2 linked regions of the Aridibaculum aurantiacum genome follow. The protein of the gene in region 1 binds, or shares a complex with, the protein of each later gene. Links are inferred from orthologs where the notes say so. Each region holds a gene or a part of one and is shown on either strand. Other genes may lie near its edges.

Region 1 (12,051 bases):
GAGGAACCCGTCTTTGATGCCAAAGGTGAACCGACGGTTACTTTCACTTCTAAATCAGATAAGCTATGGGTGGTTGTTCCGCACCTTCCGGAAGGCACATCACCTGAAGATGCTATCCTATTACAAAAGCAGTTACTAGATAAATTTTTACGTAAGCGGAAGAGCCAGGATTTACTTTTCTGGTACTATACACCAATGGCGCTCAAGTTCTCAGGCCATTATAAAGCCGCCTTCACAGTTTACGATTGTATGGATGAGCTTAGCCACTTCAAATTTGCTCCGCCTGAACTTACACAATTAGAAGACCAACTTTTGGAGCGTGCAGACATAGTTTTCACCGGCGGACATTGCCTGTATGAGTATAAGAAAGACAGGCATAAAAACATCTTCCCTGTTCCAAGCAGTATTGATAAAAAACATTTTGAACAGGCTCGCACTACCAAAGAAGAACCTGAAGATCAGAAGAATATCCAAGGGCCTAAACTTGGATTTTACGGAGTAATAGATGAAAGGTTTGATATAGAACTGATAGGCGAAATGGCGGAAAAACGCCCTGAGTGGCAGTTTGTATTGTTAGGCCCGGTGGTTAAAATAGATCCTGCTACTCTTCCCAGAAATAAGAACATACACTACCTCGGCGGCAAAAGCTACGAGCAGTTACCACTGTATGTTTCAGGTTGGGATGTAGCCTTGATCCCTTTCATGCTAAATGATGCAACAAGGTTCATCAGTCCTACAAAAACACCAGAATACCTGGCTGCAGGAGTACCTGTAGTTTCTACCGGTATCCGCGATGTAATACGCCCATATGGCGAAGCAGGCATTGTAAAAATTGCCACAGGCGCCGATGAGTTTATAGAGGCAGCGGAAAATTACATCCAGATGGATCGAACAAACTGGCTTCCTGAAGTAGATGAATTCCTAAAAGATAATAGCTGGAGCAACACATTCATGGGCATGCACAAGAATATCATGGCTACCATCGAGGCTAATAATAAAAACTAAAAACAACAACTATGTACGACTTCTTAATAGTAGGTGCTGGCTTTGCAGGCAGTGTCCTTGCCGAAAGACTGGCATCTGTATCAAACAAAAAGGTTCTGATCATTGATAAAAGAAATCATATTGGTGGGAACGCCTATGATTACTACAATGAGGATGGGATTTTAATTCATAAATATGGTCCTCACATTTTCCACACGAATTCTGCCGAGGTATTTAATTACCTGAGCAAGTTTACTTCGTGGAGAAACTACCAGCACAAAGTGTTGGCCGTTGTAGATGGTCAGTTGCTACCTATTCCTATCAACCTGAATACTATTAATAAGTATTATGGGCTTAATCTTAATAGCCTGGAGGTAGAGGAGTTTTTAGCATCACGTGCTGAAAAAGTTTATCCTATTAAAACTTCTGAAGACGTAGTAGTTAGTAAGGTGGGAAGAGAATTGTATGAGAAGTTTTTCCGTGGGTATACACGCAAGCAATGGGATCTGGATCCATCTGAACTGGACGCATCTGTTACCGCAAGGGTACCAACCCGCACAAACAAAGACGACCGTTATTTTACTGATACATACCAGGCAATGCCACAACATGGCTATACAAAGATGTTTGAGAAGATGCTATCGCATCCAAACATTAAGATCATGCTTAACACCGACTACCAGGAGGTAATAAACGAGGTAAATTATAAGAAACTGATCTTCACAGGCCCAATTGATGAATATTTCGATTATCAATATGGTAAACTGCCTTACCGTTCTCTTCGGTTCAAGTTTGAAACACTTGAGGAAAAGCAGTTCCAGGAAACAGGCACCATTAACTATCCAAATGATTATGCATTTACCCGTATCACTGAATTCAAGCACTTAACCGGGCAAAAGCACGATAAAACAACTTTAGTATACGAATTCCCTGAAGCCACAGGCGATCCATATTATCCAGTACCACGTCCGGAGAATGACCTGTTGTACAAGAAATATGCAGCCCTGGCCAACAAGCTTACCAATACCTATTTTGTTGGAAGATTAGCTACCTACCGCTATTATAATATGGACCAGGTAGTAGCACAAGCCTTAACTACTTACAAGAAGATAATGCAACAAGAATTGTCAACGAAAGTAGCATCAGATGGTGAAGGATTACTGGAAAGGAATTGATATCTGGGGTGGAATTGAATGTTCTTTCAACCGGGTAGAAGACAACTATATGGATCAGCTACAATTGGCTGGTCATTATCATCGTAATGATGATATTGAAAGAATAGCTGAACTAGGTATTAAGGCTTTAAGGTATCCCGTATTATGGGAGAAACATCAACCAACAGAGGGTGGAACGATAGACTGGCGCTTTGCTGAAAAGCAATTGCATAAGATTCAACAGGCAGGAATAGAACCAATAGTAGGACTGGTACACCATGGCAGTGGTCCTCGATATGCCAGCTTTTACGATCAGACATTTGAAAAAGGACTTGCCACCTATGCAGCAGAAGTAGCGGCTCAGTTTCCCTGGGTTACTCATTATACCCCGGTAAATGAGCCGCTTACTACTGCTCGTTTCTGTGGCTTGTATGGCATCTGGTTCCCTCACGGCACAAATGACACCACTTTTCTAAAAGTACTTCTAGCTGAATGCAAAGGAACTGTACTGGCCATGCAAGCCATCAGAAAAATAAATCCTGCAGCTAAACTTGTACAAACAGAAGATTTAGGCAAAACACATAGCACTCCACTCTTAAAATACCAGGCAGATTTTGAGAACCATCGTAGGTGGTTGTCATTTGACCTGCTGTGTGGTAAGGTAAACCCGCAGCATCCACTATGGAATTACCTGATGAAGGCAGGAATAACTGCTAAAGAACTTGATTTTTTTATTGAAAATCCTTGTCCACCAGATGTAATGGGTATTAATCATTATATCACTTCTGAAAGATTTTTAGATGAACGTTTAGAACACTATCCGCAGCATACGCATGGTGGCAATGGCAAACATCAATATGCAGATGTAGAGGCAGTTCGTTTAAAAGAAGAATGTCTTGCAGGTCCTAAACAGTTGCTACTGGAAACATGGCAGCGATACCAACTACCCATAGCAGTTACAGAAGTACACCTACATTGTACACGCGAAGAACAATTACGCTGGTTCAACTATGTTTATTCTGCTGCCGGTGATGCAAAACAGGATGGTGCAGACATTAGAGCTGTTACGGCCTGGGCTGTATTAGGTTCTTTTGATTGGTGTAGCCTGCTAACAAAACCAAGCGGCGTTTACGAAGCAGGACTTTTTGATATTCGTGGTCCTCATCCACGCCCTACTGCACTTACAAAACTGGTAAGCAAATTAGCTAAAGGTGAAAGTTTTACTCACCCCACACTGGCAGAAAAAGGCTGGTGGAACAGGCCATGCAGGGTTATTTATTTTGGTGACAGTAAAGAAGAAACAATGACTACTATACCCCATGAACAGGACACCCGGCCATTGCTTATAATTGGAAAGGCAGGAACTTTAGCACAGGCATTCAGCAGGGTTTGTAAAGCTCGTGCTATACATCATGTAGCCATTGGTAGAAATGATGTGAACATTCTGGATCCGCAGGCACTGGAGCGTGTGATACAACAATACAATCCCTGGGCAGTTGTTAATACTGCAGGTTATGTACGTGTAGACGATGCGGAAGAAGAATGTGATAATTGCTTTGACATCAACACTCTGGCCCCGGAATATATGGCTGCCATCTGCCATAAATTAGGGATACATTTCACCACGTTTAGCAGCGATCTTGTCTTTGATGGTAAAAAGAATACGCCTTACCTGGAGAGTGATGTGGTAGGTCCACTAAACATTTATGGGCAGAGCAAAGCCTTGGCTGAAGAAAAAGTTATGAAAGCCAATCCTTCCGCTTTGGTGATCAGAACTAGTGCATTCTTTGGCCCGTGGGATCAATACAACTTTGTATACTTTGTTCTTAATTCTCTTAAGAATAACCAGGAAATGACGGTAGCAAAAGATCTCACCATTTCACCTACCTATGTTCCTGACCTGGTTAATACCACTCTAGATCTGCTGATAGATGAAGTAAGCGGCATATGGAATATCAGCAACCATGCTGAAGTAAGCTGGCTAGAACTGGCCGAGCAAGTAGCAGATCGTTCGGGGCATAAAAAGAATAAACTGGTAGGAATGCCGGTCTCTGAAATGGGCTGGAAAGCACCGCGTCCTGCATATACCGCCATGACCACTGAAAAAGGTTTTCTTCTTCCCTCCCTTGATGATGCACTAGGTAGGTTTATGAAAGAGCAGGAAACACTGGTGCTTTAAATGATAGATATCAAAGCCAACAATTTTTAAAACAAAAACAGCCGGTTCAGGCTGTTTTTACTTTTACAAAGAATGTAGTAGACTCTACTCCACAACCGCTTTACGGCGAGAAAAATAATGTATCTCTTCTTCAAGATTAATATGCGGGTATTTCAGTTGAAACTGTTTCGCCTTTTCTAAAAAGCTACGCAAGAAATTCTGGTGTGCCTCAGTACCAGGCTGAAAGGGTTTATGCTTATATGCTGTCACGATCTTTTTTATTTCCTCCATCATTGCCTGCGAATCCTCATCAATATAACTAGCTATAAACTTTTGAAACACGAACTCTGTTGCTGGATAATTTGGATGCACAAGATCAACATCATAGAACCTGTAGTCTCTTAAAACATCAATCACCAGTTCATAAGCAGGAAAATAATGCAGCCGATCGAATTTATTAACCATGTGATGCACCGCCTCTATCAGCCGCGCCTTGCTCCGGTTGTTTTCTACCACCCCATCGCGTATATGACGCACAGGACTGATGGTAAATATGATCTGTAGCTTATTGTTGAAATGAAACAGCCGGTGCATACAATTGTCCAATGCTGTCACTATCTCTTCTATAGTTAATAAATGCTTGCCGAAGTACTGCGCCGGAGCACGATGGCAATTGGCAACCGGTACACCAGATTCAGAAAGCCTGTAAGAAAAAGCAGAACCTAATGTGATGATGAGCCAATCAGCATCTTTTAGAAACTCATGTGCTTGCTGCTGAGCCTGGTTGATATTCATCAATACTTCAGCTGCATCCATTCCTGAAAAAATAGAATGATGGTTCCAGCTTTGCCAAAGCTCATTTAAGTAAAACAGGTCATCCTTGTTATATGGCTTGTTCTCAATATAATTTACCAGGTTCGTCGTAACGCTTACCGGGTCAAAAAGAATTCCGCTTGGATTTTGCTTCATGCAAAACTTAACATCTTCCAGCTTCTTACCTATCTGTTCAGTGAAACAAGAACCTACCAACATCAGCTTGTCACTGTAATTGATCTTTCGTCCTGGTGACTTGATGTCTATATCCAGCATCATTTTCATAACATAAAGCTTTAGTTACACAAAAATTTCTGCAGCAAGCTGAAGACTCTTGTGCAATGCCTCTTCTTCCAGGTCAATTTTATAACCTTTAGTCCTGCAGTATTCTACGATGGTCTCCGTCTTCATGTTACCAACCAATTCATCTTTTGCCATGGGACATCCTCCTATTCCTTTCAATGCACCATCAAAACGAGTGCAGCCTGCATCAAGAGCCGCTTGCAGTTTAGCTTCTAAGGTGGATGAGGTGCTATGAAGGTGTACACCAATTTCAGTACCCGGGTAAGCAGGCAATAAAGATTTTAACGCAGTTGTTATTTGAGACGGTGTAGCCACGCCCACAGTATCTGAAAGTGATAGCACACGCACATCTTTTTTCACCATCTCCTCCGCCCAATTCAGTAGCACGCCTTCATTATATTCATCACCGTAAGGATTTCCAAAACCCATGCTCAGGTAAATTACCAATTGCTTGTTGTGCCTGGTGCATAGCTCCTGTATCTCGTCTACGCGTTGCACACTTTCTTCTATATTGCTATTGGTATTTCGCAATTGAAAAGTAGGAGAAATGGAAAATGGATAACCAATAAAACTCACCTCATCAAATTGAACCGCCTGTTCAGCTCCACGTTTGTTGGCTACTATAACCAAAAGTTTTGTTCTGGAATTATGAAGTTGAAGTTTTGGTAAAACCTCGGCTGTATCCGCCATTTGGGGTATAGCCTTTGGCGAAACAAAACTTCCGCAATCAAGCGTATGGAAGCCAACCTGCAATAGCGTGTTGAGGTAATATATTTTATCTTCTGTAGATATCGGCTTTGGCCACCCCTGCATAGCATCGCGTGGACATTCTATTATTTGCAGCATGTTTCAAACTTTCAGAAGGAGTTCAGGAATTAAACTTATAAAGCAATTCGCTGGAATTGGCACCAATTACATTCTTTGTTTCATGGCTTCATACAAGATCATTCCTGCAGCAACTGATACATTCAATGATTCAAAATCTCCTTTCATTGGGATCTTAAATTGCTCATCGCAAATCTTCATCAAAGCAGGATAAATTCCTTTGTCCTCGCTGCCCATTACTATAGCTGCGGGCTCAGATAGAGGTAAATCAAAAACATTGGTAGAAGCTTTCATTTCGCTTGCATATACTTTAATGCCGTTCAGGTGCAGCTCGTCTACAGCTTTCATAAGGCTGTTCACACGGCAGATGGCAATTTGTTCAAGTGCTCCTGCTGATGTGGCTATAGCATCATCGTTCAGTGCACCCACACCTTTTTCTGGAATGATGATAGCCTGTACACCACAGCAAAATGCAGTTCGTGCTATTGCGCCAATATTGCGCACATCAGTTATACCATCCAACATCAGAAACAATGGCGTTTCCCCATTATCTACTACAAAAGAGATCACCTCCTGGAGGTCCTGGTATTTTATTTTTGAGATAACAGCAATGCAGTTGCCGTGATTGCTGACATTGAAACTGTTCAGTTTTTCTACCGGAACTTTATTTATAGGCACTTGCTTATCGGAAGCAAGTGCTCTTATTTCATCTATCTCCGGTCCGTGTACAGTGGAAGAAAGATAAATTCGATCAAGGTATTTGCCTGTTTTCAGAGCATCTATAACCTTGTCTTTTCCAACTATCAAAAGATTTTTCTTTGGACGCTGGCGATTATTCTGGTGACGAAAATTCATGGTGCAAAAATAACGGTATTAAAATCTATATGCTGCGCAACAACAATCAATTAGCGGCTGATCTTTCCCTGTAGCATGAGAAGTTTTACCTTTTGTATTGCTGCTACCGCCATTGCATCAGTTATCAATCCATCTTCCACCATCTGGTAGGCTTCTTCAAACGGAAGTTTCTTCACCACTAATTGTTCGGTTTCTTCAGGCATAGCTTCCTCTTGTGTAAGGTTGCGTGCCAGGAACAGGATGGCCAGTTCATCGCTAACTGAATTTGATAAATATAATTGACCGAGCTCAGTCCATTCACCCGCTACCAAGCCTGTCTCTTCCTTCAATTCTCGTTTAGCTGACTCAATAGGATCCACATCCAAAGCTCCCCCACCTTCCGGAATTTCCCAGCTATATGCATCAATTGTAAATCGATATTGCCCTACCAGGTAAGTATTCCAATCTTCATCCAACGGCAGTATACCAATGGCTTTGTTTTTAAAATGAACTTTACCATAAATACCCGCATTTCCCGAAGGATTTATTACATCGTACTCGGTAAGCCGGATCCATTTGTTATCGTATACCTGCTTCTCAGAAACTATCTTCCAGGGGTTGTAATTTTCATCTATCATGACAGAAATTGAAAATATGATTTACAAAAAAACCTCCCTTTCAGGAGGTTCTATATTATATTAATTGAAACGGCTTAAACACCAAATGCTTTACGCACCTTATTTACATAGTCAAGTTTTTCCCATGTAAACAGTTCCACTTTCACTTGCTTTACTTTTCCATTAGGCATCACAAATTCTTTCACTTTCACTTCAGGCTGCCTTCCCATGTGACCATAAGCAGCAGTTTCGCTGTAGATAGGGCTTCTTAGTTTCAGGCGTTGCTCAATGAAGTAAGGACGCATATCAAAAACACCTTCTACCACTTTAGCGATTTCGCTATCGGTCATGTCCACCTTAGCTGTGCCGTAAGTATTTACATAAATGCTTGTAGGTTGTGCTACACCAATAGCGTAAGAAACCTGCACAAGTACTTCATCGCAAACGCCTGCAGCCACCAGGTTTTTAGCTATATGACGTGTTGCATAAGCAGCACTTCTATCAACCTTGCTCGGATCTTTTCCGCTGAATGCTCCACCACCATGCGCACCTTTACCACCGTAAGTATCTACAATGATCTTACGACCTGTAAGTCCGGTATCACCATGTGGTCCACCAATTACGAATTTACCAGTTGGGTTGATGTGGTATTTAATATCGTTGTTGAAAAGCTTTGCGTACTTCTTGTACTTGCTCTTCACTCTTGGTATCAAAATGTTGATGATGTCAGCCTTTATCTTTTCTAACATCTTAGGCTCTGTATCAAAATCATCGTGCTGTGTAGAAACAACGATCGCATCGATACGAACTGGCTTATTGTCATCATTGTATTCTAAAGTAACCTGGCTCTTTGCATCAGGACGCAGATATTTGATCTGCTTGTTCTCCCTGCGCAAAGCTGCCAGTTCAATCAGAAGTTTATGAGAAAGATCAAGTGCCAGTGGCATATAATCTTCAGTTTCATTTGTTGCATAGCCAAACATCATTCCCTGGTCGCCGGCACCTTGCTCTTCTTTTACCTGCCTGTCTACACCCTGGTTAATGTCAGATGATTGTTCGTGAATAGCAGAAAATACACCACAGCTGTTTGCCTCAAACATATATTCACTCTTGGTATATCCTATTTTACGGATAACACCACGAGCAATTTCCTGGACATCGAGGTAAGCTTTACTCTTCACTTCTCCGGCTAATACAACCTGTCCTGTTGTTACAAGTGTTTCGCACGCTACTTTACTTTGAGGATCAAAAGCAAGAAAATTATCTATCAATGCATCACTGATCTGGTCAGCTACTTTATCAGGATGTCCTTCAGAAACACTTTCTGATGTAAATAAATAAGGCATAAAAACAGTTGATGGTATTTTTTTAAAAGTTGCGCAAATATATGGTGAACACCAATAACGCTTACAAGCGAGAATAAATTATGCGAACGCGCATTCTAACTCTTTCATTGGGATGAGCTCCTCCTGCTAATCGTACTCTACCTTCTGCCATACGATTGCTGTTAGAAGGGGCAATCTGGTAGGTAGCAAATACTCCTTGGTTAGGATAAGGAAGATTGAACTTTATAGAGTCATTAGATGGTGCGTAAATACGAAGCGCATAGCTGCTATCTTTTCTTGAAACTATACCTTGAACATAACGGCTCAGGTTGAAAGTATAGACAGCTGATTTTTTATTGAACCCTGGAATGTTCTGGTAGAACTGGAAGCCACCAAAGTTCTCAATGTTTGGCCCAGTAGAAGTGATTTCGTAATCATTTGGCACACTAGCCATTCCTTTGAAATCATTATCGTAACGAGCCAGCAAAAGGTAACGTGGAGGAGTAAGTATTTCAGCCAAAGGATCGTTATCGGCATCTTCCTGGTAAGCTAATAACTCTGCACGATGAATAATGCGGTTGCTAAGCGTACGAAGTCCAGGAATGGTAACATTGATATAAGTGCCTGGAGCCGTAAGTGCATACACTTTAGCTTCATTGGTGGTGGTGTTCAATGCACCAGCTATCTCACTTCCGCTAAAGTCGCGGGCTATCCTATTAGCAGTGAAAGAACTTTGATCAAGATATGGGTTTATGCGGAAGAAGTTCACAGACGTATCCGACTTCACATTAGCTGAGTCTTTATGGAAATACAACGCAAGCTTGCTATCCATATCCATCAGGTTCACACGTGCCAATGTATTGCCACCACTGTTTGCTCTTGGTACAATAGCAAATCCTTTGAATGCTTCCCTGAAAGCAGAGTCGCTTCTGTAAGCATTGGTAGAGTCGTAATTTTTAATGAAACGCAATGCAACATCATGGCTCAGTTTGATCCTCACCTGGTTGACAGTACTTTCAAACTTATTGATAACAGAGTCGCGAAACTTGCGAACATTGATGGTTGTATTGCCGCTATTCAACAAGGCTCCAACTGCAGGATTTGCATTGGTCTTGTAGACAGAATCTCCTTTTCCAAGTTCGGCCAGTTCACGTACTTCCCACTCCTGGTTAGGTGCACCAACAGATGTATCGCCATAGCTTCCTCTAAAGTTTAAAACCAATACAGCAGAGTCTGCCACACGATAAATTGGATTAATAGGAAAAGCGTATGGATAAATAGTAGGCTTAAATTCAAAAAAAGCAGATGCTACAGTTTTACCAAAAATTGGATCGTTTAAAACACCAATAACATGATCATCTGTTTTATAAACAGGCGGTAAAACTTGGTTTTCAAAAGTGTTGGTAAAAACTTCTAATGTGGTGTCGAAGGTGTTTACATTATCAACCGGTGGAATAAGGCCATTACCTATTTCAGTAGTTGATATTTTTGTACATGCAACACTTATGGAGATAATAGCAAAAGCTATTAATAAAAGATTACGCATCCTGTTGGAAAACATTGATTTGAAAGGGAAGTTACTTCGAGGCAAGGTCGTTATACAATTCTAAATACTCTGTTAAATCACTGTCCCAGCCTTTGAAAGGAAGCACCTTCTTTCCTTTCACTTTGGTGAACTCATCCACTAGTTTTTTATCTATAGAATCACCACCAAAAGTAATTGCATCAGCATAAGATGCTCCACCACGCTGAAGTGCAATATTGTTAGCATCTTTAAATACTTCTACATCTTTTTCTTTAAGTGAATTATGAATGATCGCCTTCTTATGAAAATCATCACTCAGCTTATCTTCAAACGTGGTACTGCCGAGTGTGTAGATCACTTTACTATGTGCAAAAACTGGTTCTTTCTTGTAAATAGTTTTCAGATACATAGGAATTAATCCAGTCATCCAACCACTGCAATGAATAATGTCAGGAGGCCAGCCAAATTTCTTAACTGTCTCAAGAGCGCCTTTACAAAAGAAGATCGTTCTTAGATCGTTGTCATCATACCACTGCTCATTTTCATCATTAAAAACGAATTTTCTTTTGAAGAAATCTTCATTATCTAGAAAATAAACCTGTAGCCGGGCATTAGGCAGAGACGCCACTTTAATTTGTAATGGATAATCATCATTATCTACACTTACATTTATACCAGACAACCGTACCACCTCGTGCAACCTGTGACGTCTTTCATTGATAGTACCAAATCGAGGCATGATACATCTCACTTCCAAACCAGAGTCGTTGCTTTTAATAGCAAGCTTATTAACTATCTCAGCAAATTCTGTCAGCTCTAAATAAGGCGACATCTCGTTGGCAATGAATAAAATTCTTTTCTTTGTTGACATTAATCCGATTGGTTTACGTGTTACTCCTTAAAAAAAGAGTTGGCAAAAGTAAGAAATATTATTCTAAATCGGCTGTGCTCAAGGCTTACGAACCTGATAACCCCTTAACTAATGCTTGTTTTCACCGACATTAACAATCTCTCTCAACATATTGCATCGCTTCGATCAGCTGGAAAGACTATTGGATTTGTTCCTACAATGGGTGCACTGCACCCGGGTCATCTATCGCTTGTTGCATTAAGTAAACAACAGGCAAACATTACCGTGGTAAGCATCTTTGTTAATCCTACCCAGTTCAACGATCCCAAGGATTTTGAAAAATACCCGGTAACCACAGATAACGACATTCAATTATTAGAGAAAAGTGGTGCTGATATTGTTTTTCTTCCTTCAGTAAAAGAGATTTATCCCGGTGGTATGCAGGCCACTATGCATTATGATCTTGGTGAGCTGGAAAATTTACTGGAAGGTAAATTCAGACCCGGTCACTTTCAAGGTGTAGCGCAGGTGGTGCACAGGCTATTAGATATAGTAGTACCTGATGTTCTGTTTTTAGGTATAAAAGATTACCAGCAATGTATGGTGATCAAAAGATTGTTACAGCTCATCAATCACCAAGTGACATTGGTAACAGGCGATACA
Region 2 (12,127 bases), 280 kb from region 1 along the record:
TCTTTTTTCGCGGCTGGTGGCAAGCAGGTTCTTGGCAAACAACCACTTTTCCTCGCCAACCATTTCCTGCAGGTTATAGCTGCCGGGCTTTTGCAGGTAATTCAGCATAAGCTGCTCCATCATTTCTGCATCGTCGTCCCAATTTGTAAAATGCTCTTCAACGTGGCTGATATAATCCTCGTTTGGCAGCATCATATTGGTAAATATAAAAACGAAGATGTCCTTCTCAGATTTCTTCTCCCTTGACTGTGTGCTGATGTATTCTTTATATTCCGGTGTCTCAACCAGTTGATTGTAGATGTTCTTAACCTGCGTTTTGCTATCCTCCACCAGGTGTGGCTTCTCGCTCTCTACAGCCTTTTGAAATGAAGCACTTTCCAATATCTTCCACAGGTATTCGTTGCCTGACAACTTGGTGTTCACATTCAGATCCTGGGCAGAAGGCAGGTTTTTAGAAGCGCGTTTCAATGAATCAGTCTCGGCATAGCGAGCCACTTCAGTAAGCGTATATAGTAAGTAAATGAAAAGTTGTCTTGATGAATCCAGTTGTTTTTGTAATAGTTTCACCGGATCCATATTTTTTATTTCCCCATCCACTGTATTCAGGGTATATAGTGTTTGCATCACCTTTACCCTGATATTTCTTCTACTGATCATGTTCCTAAAGAGCTTTTTTTTATTTGGCGGCGAAGATAGGGAATAATGGGGCGACCACTTTAGTGTTTTAACGGATTGCAAAGGGTGGGAGAGGGCTTTAACTATACTTGTACGTTCTTTTTCTGAGCTAATAAAGAGATGGATGCATCATTTGAAGCCGCTGAAACTTTGTCACCTGCTCTTGTTTTAAAAAACTTGAAAAGATGACACTGCTGACAAACATTCAACAGGATGCGGCAATTACCTGCCAGTTTCTGAAAAATTGACTTTTTTTAACAAGTGGCACAGAAATCGTTCTATAGGGTGACAAAACCAATTCTTTTACTAAAACAAAAAATAAAGAAGTATGGCTGAGAATTTAAAAGTTACCCCTCTGCACGACAGGGTGATAGTGAAGCCCGCTGCGGCTGAAGAAAAAACTGCTGGTGGTATCATCATCCCAGACACTGCTAAGGAAAAACCTCAAAGAGGTGTGGTAGTTGCTGCCGGTCCAGGTAAAAAGGACGAGCCAGTGACAGTAAAAGCAGGTGACACAGTATTGTACGGTAAATACGCCGGTACAGAGATCCAGGTAGAAGGTGGTGATTACCTGATCATGAGAGAGAGCGATATCCTCGCGATCGTTTAATGCAAAATGTAAAAGGCAAAATGTAAAAGCCTCAACATTTCTTACTTTTTAATTTTACATTTTTAATTTTTAATTGAAAAATACTATGGCTAAGCAAATCTTCTTCGACATTGAAGCAAGAAATAAAATGAAAAAAGGTGTTGACACTCTTGCCAACGCTGTGAAGGTGACCCTTGGACCTAAAGGTCGTAACGTGGTTATCGAGAAGAAATTCGGTGCTCCTTCAGTTACTAAAGACGGTGTTACCGTTGCTAAAGAAATTGAACTGGAAGATGCTATCGAGAACATGGGTGCACAAATGGTGAAAGAAGTAGCATCTAAGACTGCTGACATTGCAGGTGATGGTACTACTACTGCTACTGTATTGGCACAAGCTATCATTGGCGAAGGTTTGAAAAACGTAGCTGCTGGTGCTAACCCAATGGACCTGAAGCGTGGTATTGACAAAGCTGTTGCAGCTGTAGTTGAAAACCTGCGTTCTCAAAGCCAGCAAGTTGGTAGCGATAGCAACAAGATTGAGCAAGTTGCTACTATCTCTGCTAACAGCGACGAGACTATCGGTAAGCTGATAGCTGAAGCAATGCAGAAAGTAGGTAAAGAAGGTGTTATCACTGTAGAAGAAGCAAAAGGAACTGATACTACTGTAGATGTAGTAGAAGGTATGCAATTCGATCGTGGTTACATTAGCCCATATTTCGTTACTAACAGCGAAAAAATGGAAGCTGAATTGCAGAACCCATTCATCCTTATCTACGATAAGAAGATCTCTGCAATGAAGGACATCCTTCACATTTTGGAGAAAGTAGCTCAAAGTGGTCGTCCATTGGTTATCATTTCTGAAGACCTGGAAGGTGAAGCACTGGCTACACTGGTGGTAAACAAACTGCGTGGTACACTAAAAGTTGCTGCTGTAAAAGCGCCAGGCTTTGGTGACCGTCGTAAAGAAATGCTACAGGATATCGCTATTCTTACAAAAGGTATCGTTATCAGCGAAGAGCAAGGTTACAAATTAGATAATGCTGACCTGACTTATCTTGGTCAAGCTGACAGCATCACTATCAATAAGGATAACACAACCATCGTAGGTGGTAAAGGTGAGAAAGAAGCCATTACTGCTCGTGTTAACCAGATCAAATCTCAGATCGAAAATACAACTTCTGACTACGATCGCGAAAAACTACAAGAGCGTCTTGCTAAGTTGAGCGGTGGTGTTGCAGTTCTTTATGTAGGTGCTGCTACCGAAGTAGAAATGAAGGAAAAGAAAGATCGCGTAGACGACGCATTACACGCTACACGTGCTGCTGTTGAAGAAGGTATCGTACCTGGTGGTGGTGTTGCTTATGTACGTGCTATTGAATCTTTAGAGAACCTGAAAGGTGCAAACGAAGATGAGACCACAGGTATCCAGATCGTTAAGCGTGCTATTGAAGAGCCAATTCGCCAGATCGTTGTAAACAGCGGTATCGAAGGTTCTATCGTGGTACAGAAGATCAAAGAAGGTAAAGCTGATTTTGGTTTCAATGCTCGTACTGAAGTTTACGAAAACTTGCTTGCTGCAGGTGTTATCGACCCAACTAAAGTAAGCCGCGTTGCTCTTGAAAATGCTGCTTCTATCGCTGGTATGTTGTTGACTACTGAATGTGTAGTTGCTGACAAACCAGAGCCTAAGTCTGCCGGTGCAGGTATGCCAGGTGGAATGCCAGGCGGTATGGGTGGAATGGATTATTAATCCAACACACGTAGAGGTAGATAATACCTTTACACCTAATGATAAAAGAAAACCCGTTAGAACTTCTAACGGGTTTTTCTATTTAACAATGAGATCAAATGAAGATGACAACTTGAGCAAGCCAGTTACAGCTCTACCTCAAATGTTTTACAAATCCGCGAGCTAAATAGAATTGTGCACCACAATAGGTTGCCATAATTGCTATTCCTACAAATGCCTCTTTGAAATAAAACATATTGGCTGCCAGTATAAGATCTGATAGAACGAATAAAGCAGCACCAGGTATAAATGCCTTTAGCGCCAGGCTTTTGGATATCCTGTAGTGATATACGTTTACAGCAGTTGTAAACATCAGGGCAAGGAAAAAGGAATAGATTATCAAAGGAACCCTGTAATCTCCCAATGCATTCCATAACAGGTAGGTAAGAGTGGCGGCTACAAATGCAATCAGTAAGAAGCTAGCGCTTATTGATACAAGATGTCTCCACCTGAATGGCTTTATCCGCAGGAAGTAAACCGAGTACAACAACTGCATTAGAAGAAAGCTTACCAATCCAGCCAGGAAAAGATTTTGATTGGCAGAACCTAACAGCAATATATCACCAGCTGTAGCAAGCGCAAGTGCAGCAGCTAATATGATCTTACTCGTTTTGTGCTTGTCAAAACCAGTCCTTGCAAAAATGGTAACCATAAGTATGGGTACCAGCAAAGGCTTCGTAAATACGCGGTAAGTTTCTAATTCGGCTATGATAAGCGCAATATCAGCAAGAGCTAGCATCCAGAATATTGCTGAGCCATACCTGGTAAAGAACTTCATGGTGTAGGGTATATGTAGGTTATTGTTTCTCTACAAAAACCTTCCTCAGGAAAAACCTCGATATCGAATCCCTCACTCTCGTTGTATCGGAAGGCATTAAACGTTTGGTAACATAAATACGATATTGCTTAGCATCGGCTGAACCAAGGCTATCGTATTGAGCTTTTATGTTCAAAGTTTGAAGCTGTGCTGTCCTGTTCACTGCTCTTGAACGGAGCCTCGTAACCTCGAATATCATTTTATAAGCCGTTGTGTCAGACGTAGGTGTTTCTGCTACAGCAGCAGCACTATTAGTATCCACTACCGGACTTTCAGTAACAAGCGAATCAACCGGTGGCGGCATACGCTGTTCAGTAGGTTTATTATTTACTACCAATGTATATACGCCCCATCCCATTCCGGCAAGTGCAGCAAGTGAAGCCAGTACGATCAATACCATCAGGAATACTTTGCCCGCAGAAGAATTCTTATCCTTTTGCGGGTAGTTATGATCCGGGTTCTCACGCCATGGGTTCAATTCTTCTTTTACAGGAAGAAAATTACCGGGTGTAAATTCGTACGTGCCGCTATTGTTGATGTGCAAAGTTCCTACACCTTCAATAGTATATGGTTTTCCAAGGTTGATGAACTGCTTGACATTGCTCAAATACGATTCAAGATCGCTACGTACAAGTGGCTGTATCTTTCCCAGCTTTTTTACCAGGAATGCTACCAGCTCATCATCCAACGGAACTTTGGTATTGTGTGTAAAATGTAAACCTTCAATAGGGTAGTAGATGTCTTTATCCTGTTCGTAAGGGATACTTACTTTTCCTTCTAATGTAAAGGTGCCAATGCCTTGCAGGTTAAGGGTTTTCGTGTCGTACAGATACTGGGCCAGCAGGTCATCAAATTTCACAAGCGTATGGTTTGTTATGGTGGCAAATTAATGCAAAAAAACTGAGCACCACTGCTGCAGTTTATATACTACTTCATCAATATGAAGCATTGCAATGTAGGGCTTTTTTGTTGTTACCTTTGCACAATGTTAAGTGCAGAAGAGGAAAAGTTCATGGCATATTGGGAGGCTAACCGGGTAAAGGAAAAGAGCCTTTTTAAACAGCTAAGTTTCGGTCTTCCTATTGGTTTGCTAATGGGAGTTGGCATCATCTTAAATTTTGCTACAGGCTGGTATACAAGGGCAAATATGGTAGCAAACAGCCAATCTACTCCTATTGTCCTGTTGGTTGCTGTCATCATCATTGCTTTATTTTGCAGCGTGTTTTATAAGCGGCATAAATGGGATTTGAACGAGCAGCGATACAATGAACTGACACATAAGCAAAATAAATTTACGAAGGCTATGCAGCAACATGAAGCGTCTGATAGTCAAGCTTAAAAACATTTTAGATAGATGTTTAAAACACTAGCTTTTAGTTTTTTACTATTGTTCCTCTCAGGCTGTATAAAAGAAGATAAAGCCTGTACGCCTGTTGCACCTACTGCCGAAGAAACACGGATCAATGCATTTGCTACAAGCAATGGCATCGTGCCAATAAAACACAGCAGCGGTATTCATTACCAGATAATGTCTTACGGATCGGGAGCTACACCCACTATTAACTCCGAGATTACTGTAGGTTATGTAGGAAAATTTTTGGATGGAACTGTTTTCGATCAAAATACCAGGATAAGAAACTACCTGCATAAGTTCATAGAAGGTTGGCAGGTGGGTTTACAGCTCATTCAAAAAGGCGGCACCATACGGTTGATCATTCCTTCAGCTTATGCTTATGGCTGCACCATGTATGGAAATATTCCTCCTAATTCCATTTTGTACTACGAGATAAACCTGATAGATGTAAGGTAGTTGTACGCGATCAATGTATCTCGATCTCGTCTACAAAAAGCCATGCATTTCTGCCAGCTCCAGGTCTTCCTGCAGGAATTTTACCATAGTTCCTTGCTATCACTTTTACAAAGCGGGCAGTAGTGGAAGCAGGCAGTTCTATTGTTATGGTTCTGTCATCCTGCACATTCCACTGTTTATCCTTGTTAGTGATGGTTATTGTCGTCCAGGTGTTTCCATTTGGCGAAGTGGACACTTGTATAGCTACAGGTAAATAAAACCAACTTGGTTCCTGTCGCCAAACGTTTACCACCACTTTGCTTAGCGTTTCGGCCTGCAATAAGTCAATGGTTGCTTCCATATCTTTTCCGCTCCAGCCTTGCCACTCCAGCGAGTTGAACATTTTCGCCTTAATTCCATTGATCAAACCAAAGGCACCGCCATTACCAGGATAAGTAGAGGAAGCAGCTTCTTTTAACTGGATACGTTTGCCTGTAGCTTTATTGATACTGAAGCTGCGGGTAAGAGAAGCGCCCACATCAGGTTTCAGCACTGCTGTGTATTCACCAGGTTTTGCAATTAGCACTTCTGTTGCACCGGCAGTATTCATAGCATTCACACGCTGCTTTTTATTATCAAAAACATCAATGGAAAAACTTCCTGGCTGCGATGCTGAAAGTTTCCATCGCAAAACAGCATGATCATTACCTGGTAATACGGAGTCTTGTATTTCATAATAAGCACGGCTATAGTTAATGCCCCAGTGATCATACCGTTTCAATTGATGCGGCAAACGGTCCTGGAAGTCTTTCCAGTTATTGGTAGAACTCCATAATATTTCACTTAGTGCTGCTAATCGAGGAAACAGATTGTACTCAAGAATCGACGTGTTCTTTATGTATTCAGTCCATAAAGCACCTTGGCCACCCCAGATATATTTAGCTTGAGCACTGTTCAATGCTTTGGGTACTGGGTCATAAGCATATACTTTTTCTAGAGGTGTATACCGGCCAAAGGACACAAAATCCTCATTCCTTGTCTGCGACCAATTGAAGTACAAGTAATTTTCAGGCACCATGATCACATCGTGCTGTTGTTTGGCTGCCTCTATACCTCCACGTTCGCCCTGCCAGCTCATTACGGTAGCATTGGGAGCCAGTCCACCTTCCAGTATTTCATTCCAGCCAATTATTTTTCGCCCTTTGCTATTGATGTAGCGCTCCATCCGCTGTACAAAATATGCTTGCAGTTGTTTCTCATCTTTCAGCTTCAAGCGCTTTATACGTGCCTGGCATGCAGGACAACGTTTCCATTGATTCTTATCATTTTCATCGCCACCTATATGTATATATGCAGACGGGAACAGCACCATCACCTCGTCTACTACATCTTGCAAGAAACTAAATGTGCTTTCCTTACCGGCGCAAAAAACATCTGGGAAAATGCCCCACGCCTGTGGTACCTGCTTTCCTTTAAATGATCCGTTCCATGCAGTTTGAAAGGGTGGGGTAGTAGGCTCATTTGGAAAGCAGCTTAGATGAGGATACGCTGCTATTGCAGCCGATGCATGACCGGGCATTTCTATTTCAGGTATAACTGTTATAAATCGATCTGCAGCATATTTCACCACTTCCTTTATTTCCTGTTGCGTATAGAAGCCTCCATAGCGTATGCTATCGTTTCCCTTACCAGGATAACGGCCAATGATGGTTCCATTTCTATAGCCACCAATGCTTGTAAGCTTTGGGTATTTCTTTATTTCTATCCGCCAGCCCTGGTCATCAGTAAGGTGCCAATGAAATGTGTTTAGCTTATGCAAAGCCAGGAAGTCAATATAGCGCTTGATGTAATCCACAGGAAAGAAATGACGGGCAACATCGAGGTGCATACCGCGGTAGCTGAAACGTGGATGATCATTGATCGACACTGCAGGAACTGCAATAGAAGATGATCTGCTTGCAGGCAACAACTGTAGCAGCGATTGCATTCCATAAAAAACTCCTGCTGCTGAATTGCCTGTTATTGTAATCTGGTTCTGGTTTACCAATAACTGGTAAGCTTCTTTATTTGGTGTTATGGAATCTGAAACAGAGAGCGTGATATTACCCGCCGAAGGAAAAGATTTCTTCTTTACAACCGGCAGTTGCAGTCCATGATATTTTTTCAAATGCTGATTTAAAAAAGCTGCGGTGACTTGTAGCTGATCGCTTGTTACAACAATCTGTGTTCTTTCAGTCATCAAGAACTTTCCTTGCTGTATCGTTTGCTCAACAGGAGCAGGGATGATAGCCTGGCTACTGGCACTACCGTAGATCAATACAAGGAATAGGAAGAAGAAATATCTAATGATGTACAAGGTCGATGTTTTAGTAAATATAAATGATGCAGCTGCAGGTGTTGTTAATTGACGTGCAATAAAAAAGCCCAATCATTCGATTGGGCTCAGCATATTTGAAAAAATCTACTAATCAACTTTTGTGATCTTCAAAACGTTGGTTGGTAAGTGTAGTTGTACTGGAGTACTACCTGTATTGATTACTACATCACCTTTCTTCAGGAAACCACGTTCTCTAAGTATCTCAATCTGGTCTTCAATGATTTCATCAAGACTTTCTTCTTCAGCATAATAGAAAGCTCTTACGCCCCAGCTCAAGCTCAACTGGTTGATCAAAGTTCTTTCTTTAGAGAATATATACAAAGGAGCTTTAGGCCTGTAGCTGCTAAGCATAAAGCCAGTGTAACCACTTTGGGTCATACCAATCACGGCATCAGCATTCACATCGCGTGCTATTTTACAAGCGTTGTAGCAAATGGCATCGCTCAAGAAAGAAGGAGAGTGTGCTTGTGGTTTGAGATCTTCTTCACGATCATAGCGGTATTCCTTCTCTACTTCCATAATGATCTTGCACATGGTTTGTACCACCAGTGCAGGGTGATTACCAGTAGCCGTTTCACCGCTTAGCATCACTGCATCGGCACCTTCTAAAACCGCGTTTGCTACGTCAGTTATTTCACTACGATTTGGTTTGGTACGCTCTATCATACTCTCCATCATCTGTGTAGCTACAATCACTGGCTTCGCCCTGTGAAGACATTTCCTGATGATATCTTTCTGGATCATCGGTACTTTTTCAACCGGGATCTCTACACCAAGATCGCCACGTGCTATCATGATACCGTCACTCTCAATTACGATGTCACGGATATTTGCAACTGCCTCAGGCTTTTCTATTTTAGCAATGATCTTTGTCTTACTCTTTTTCTCGTCTAGCTTACTGCGCAGGATAACAATGTCTTTTACATTGCGCACAAATGATAGCGCTACCCAGTCAATTTTTTGCTCAATGATAAACTCAAGGTCTACCAGGTCTTTTTCGGTAAGTGCAGGAAGAGAGATCTTTGTATCAGGCAGGTTGATACCTTTCTTTGAAGATAAAACACCACCCATAGTTACTTCAACCTTCACATCTCCATTACGAAGAATGTCTACAACAACAACCTCCAGCTTACCATCATCAATCAAGATGGTGTTGCCCACTTTCACGTCACCGGCAAGGTTTGGATAAGACACATAGATCCTTTCCAAAGTACCAACGCATTTTTCGTTGGTGAAGGTCAGGATGTCACCCGGAACAACGGTAAGCGCATTGTTCTCTATTTCACCCACACGAAGCTTTGGCCCTTGAAGGTCACCCAGGATGGCAATGTTGTATGGTTGAGTGGAATTGATGTTACGGATGTGTTCAATGATCTTGGCTTTGTCTTCGTGGCTGCCGTGAGAAAAATTCAGCCTGAAAACGTTTACGCCTGCTTTTACCAGTTCCAGTAGTTTATCGTACGTATCGCATGCCGGACCTACTGTAGCTACTATCTTAGTTCTATGTATTATGTGATCAAGTCCTGCCTGGCGATCCATGTGCTTGTGCAAGTACTTCGAAAGATTTTTTGACATTGTTTTTTCGTTCTTAAGGGGTTTTATTATTTGATTAGTATTGTTATCTACTTCAACCAATGCTTCCCCATGGTTACTGTTTTCCATGATTTGTATTTATCGATGTTATACATCTATATTTTAGCCTAACTGGCCAGTATCTTTACAATCTTCATCCACTCTTTGCTGATACGTTGCTTCGCTTTTACAGCAAAATCGAGCGGAATATAATTCATCCTGTTATTCAAAATTCCTACCATCACATTATGACGTCCTTCTATCAGTGACTCTACTGCGTGATAGCCCATACGGCTTGCTATCAAGCGGTCTAGACAGGTAGGAGAGCCCCCACGCTGAATATGACCAAGTATACACAACCTGGTATCAGTAGTAGGCATCCTTTCTTTGATAATCTTAGCTACTTCATTCCCTCCGCCAAAATCATCCCCTTCGGCCACTACCACCAGGTTCACCAACTTTTTCCGCTTTTCCTTTTCGCCCAGCGAGTCGATCAATTCTTCAATATCGGTCTTGGTCTCAGGAATCAAGATGTTTTCAGCACCGGTGGCAATACCACTATGCAAGGCAATATAACCTGCATCGCGTCCCATTACTTCTACTATAAAAAGTCGGTCGTGCGCATCGGCTGTATCACGTATTTTATCAATGGCATCTACAGCTGTATTCACCGCTGTATCAAAGCCTATGGTAAAATCACTTCCGGCAATATCTTTATCAATGGTACCCGGTAAACCTATACAAGGAATATCGAACTCGTTGCTGAATTTTTGAGCACCCCTGAAACTTCCGTCGCCGCCAATGATCACCAAGCCATTGATGCCTCTTTTCTTCAGGTTTTCATAGGCAATCTGCCTGCCTTCCGGCGTAAGAAATTGTTTGCTGCGTGCACACTTCAAAATAGTTCCACCACGCTGGATAATATTGGCCACGCTGCGGCTTTCCATTTTTACAATATCGTCATCTATCATGCCACTGTAACCACGCATTACACCAAAAACCTCCATTCCATGATATATACCTGTACGCACTACTGCCCTTATAGCGGCATTCATTCCCGGGCTATCACCTCCCGAGGTTAGTACTCCTATTTTTGTAACTTTTGTAGCCATTACTATTTAAGTGGATTGCATGTTTAGGTTAGTAAGTACACAAGTTTTATTCTTATGTGTACATCTTACACAACTGTTCAAAAGTAAGGATTTGCCCGCAAAGCTAGTATTAATGAAAGATGTATACTGAAATGTTGATATACAGAACATTAGAAAAGTTTCAGGTTAGCATTTTCATCAATAACAGTTATGCAAACTATGCATCCTGTACTGAAGTTTGGCAAAAGTGGAACATAAATCGGCATAAAAATCAGACCATAAACAGTATTCAGTTTCAGAATACTTGAGAAAGGTCACTTTTTCTAAAACCAAAAATATTGGTTGATGGTGTGACACATGGTGAAGAGCACTTCACTGATTTAGCATTCTTCTATGATGGCTTCTTTTACAAAAGATTTTCTTAGATGAAATCATTAAGTATTTTACCGCCTAGTAAAATAAAGCCAATGAAAAAAAATCTCACCCTATTAGGCATTACCTGTATCACTATGGCCACATCAACCTCAGCCCAAATTAAATACCCGGAAACCCGCAAGGTTGACCAATCCGATGTTTATTTTGGAACCACAGTAGCGGATCCTTATCGTTGGTTGGAAGACGACAACAGCGCCCAGACGAAGCAATGGGTGGAAGAACAAAACCGCGTTACCAATGAATATCTTGCTTCCATTCCATATAGGGATAATGTAAAAGCACGATTGGAAAAATTATGGAACTATCCAAAGTATGGTGCACCCTATAAAAAAGGCAAGTACTACTACTTTAGTAAAAATGATGGTTTACAAAATCAAAGCATCGTTTACCGCCAGGTTGGGCTCAATGGAAACCCTGAAGTTTTCCTGGATCCTAATAAACTATCATCTGATGGTACAGCGGCATTAGGCGGACTTGCTTTTTCGAAGAATAATAAATACACAGCCTACACTGTGGCGCAAAGCGGAAGTGATTGGCAGCAGATACATATACTGGATGCAGAAACCAAAAAAGCCTTACCCGAAGTTCTGCAGTTTGTAAAGTTTTCAGGTATAGCATGGAAGGGTGATGAGGGTTTTTATTATAGCCGTTACCCGGAGCCAGATGAGAAGAGCAAACTAAGCGGGAAGAATGAATTTCACAAAGTGTATTATCACAAAGTAGGTACACCACAATCGCAGGATGAACTGGTGTATGAAGACAAGGATCACCCGCTACGCAATGTATTTGCTAGCACTACCGATGACGACAGGTTCTTGATAGTAGGTACTACGCAAGGAACCAGTGGCAGGCAACTTTGGGTAAAAGATCTGAAAGCTGGTCAAAAAGAATTTAGCTTGCTGGTAGAAGGATTTTCCACAGAACCATCTGTAGTTGACAATGTGGGTGATAAGTTACTGCTGCAAACCAATGATGGTGCTCCTAATTATAAAG

The links.
Region 2: the proteins of metK (region 1) and groL are in contact, whole or in part, in a cryo-EM structure (PDB 8P4O), measured with the Escherichia coli proteins. The link is inferred for Aridibaculum aurantiacum from one-to-one orthologs.

What each region holds. Positions count from the first base shown.
Region 1 is NZ_JAFEWC010000001.1:2,068,866-2,080,916, reverse strand. Bases 6,910-9,816 are described here. They hold metK (methionine adenosyltransferase), read right to left. Parts: upstream 9,035-9,816; coding sequence 7,784-9,034; downstream 6,910-7,783. Other genes in these bases: J4N22_RS08620 (DUF4270 family protein), read right to left, coding at 9,096-9,816; J4N22_RS08630 (NUDIX domain-containing protein), read right to left, coding at 7,143-7,709; rlmB (23S rRNA (guanosine(2251)-2'-O)-methyltransferase RlmB), read right to left, coding at 6,910-7,092. Outside these bases: J4N22_RS08660 (glycosyltransferase family 1 protein), read left to right, coding at 1-1,005; glf (UDP-galactopyranose mutase), read left to right, coding at 1,017-2,159; J4N22_RS08650 (family 1 glycosylhydrolase), read left to right, coding at 2,131-4,317; J4N22_RS08645 (GSCFA domain-containing protein), read right to left, coding at 4,402-5,394; J4N22_RS08640 (hydroxymethylglutaryl-CoA lyase), read right to left, coding at 5,410-6,258; more of rlmB, read right to left, coding at 6,325-6,909; more of J4N22_RS08620, read right to left, coding at 9,817-10,559; J4N22_RS08615 (glycogen/starch synthase), read right to left, coding at 10,591-11,409; panC (pantoate--beta-alanine ligase), read left to right, coding at 11,521-12,051. UniProt on the Escherichia coli protein: Catalyzes the formation of S-adenosylmethionine (AdoMet) from methionine and ATP.
Region 2 is NZ_JAFEWC010000001.1:2,353,569-2,365,695, forward strand. What follows is about bases 710-3,692. They hold groL (chaperonin GroEL), read left to right. Parts: upstream 710-1,370; coding sequence 1,371-3,014; downstream 3,015-3,692. Other genes in these bases: J4N22_RS09860 (co-chaperone GroES), read left to right, coding at 1,004-1,285; J4N22_RS09870 (lysoplasmalogenase), read right to left, coding at 3,148-3,692. Also shown: transcription antitermination factor NusB, read right to left, coding at 1-657; more of J4N22_RS09870, read right to left, coding at 3,693-3,831; J4N22_RS09875 (hypothetical protein), read right to left, coding at 3,851-4,729; J4N22_RS09880 (hypothetical protein), read left to right, coding at 4,856-5,209; J4N22_RS09885 (FKBP-type peptidyl-prolyl cis-trans isomerase), read left to right, coding at 5,225-5,680; J4N22_RS09890 (glycoside hydrolase family 20 protein), read right to left, coding at 5,691-8,015; pyk (pyruvate kinase), read right to left, coding at 8,124-9,698; pfkA (6-phosphofructokinase), read right to left, coding at 9,737-10,720; J4N22_RS09905 (prolyl oligopeptidase family serine peptidase), read left to right, coding at 11,167-12,127.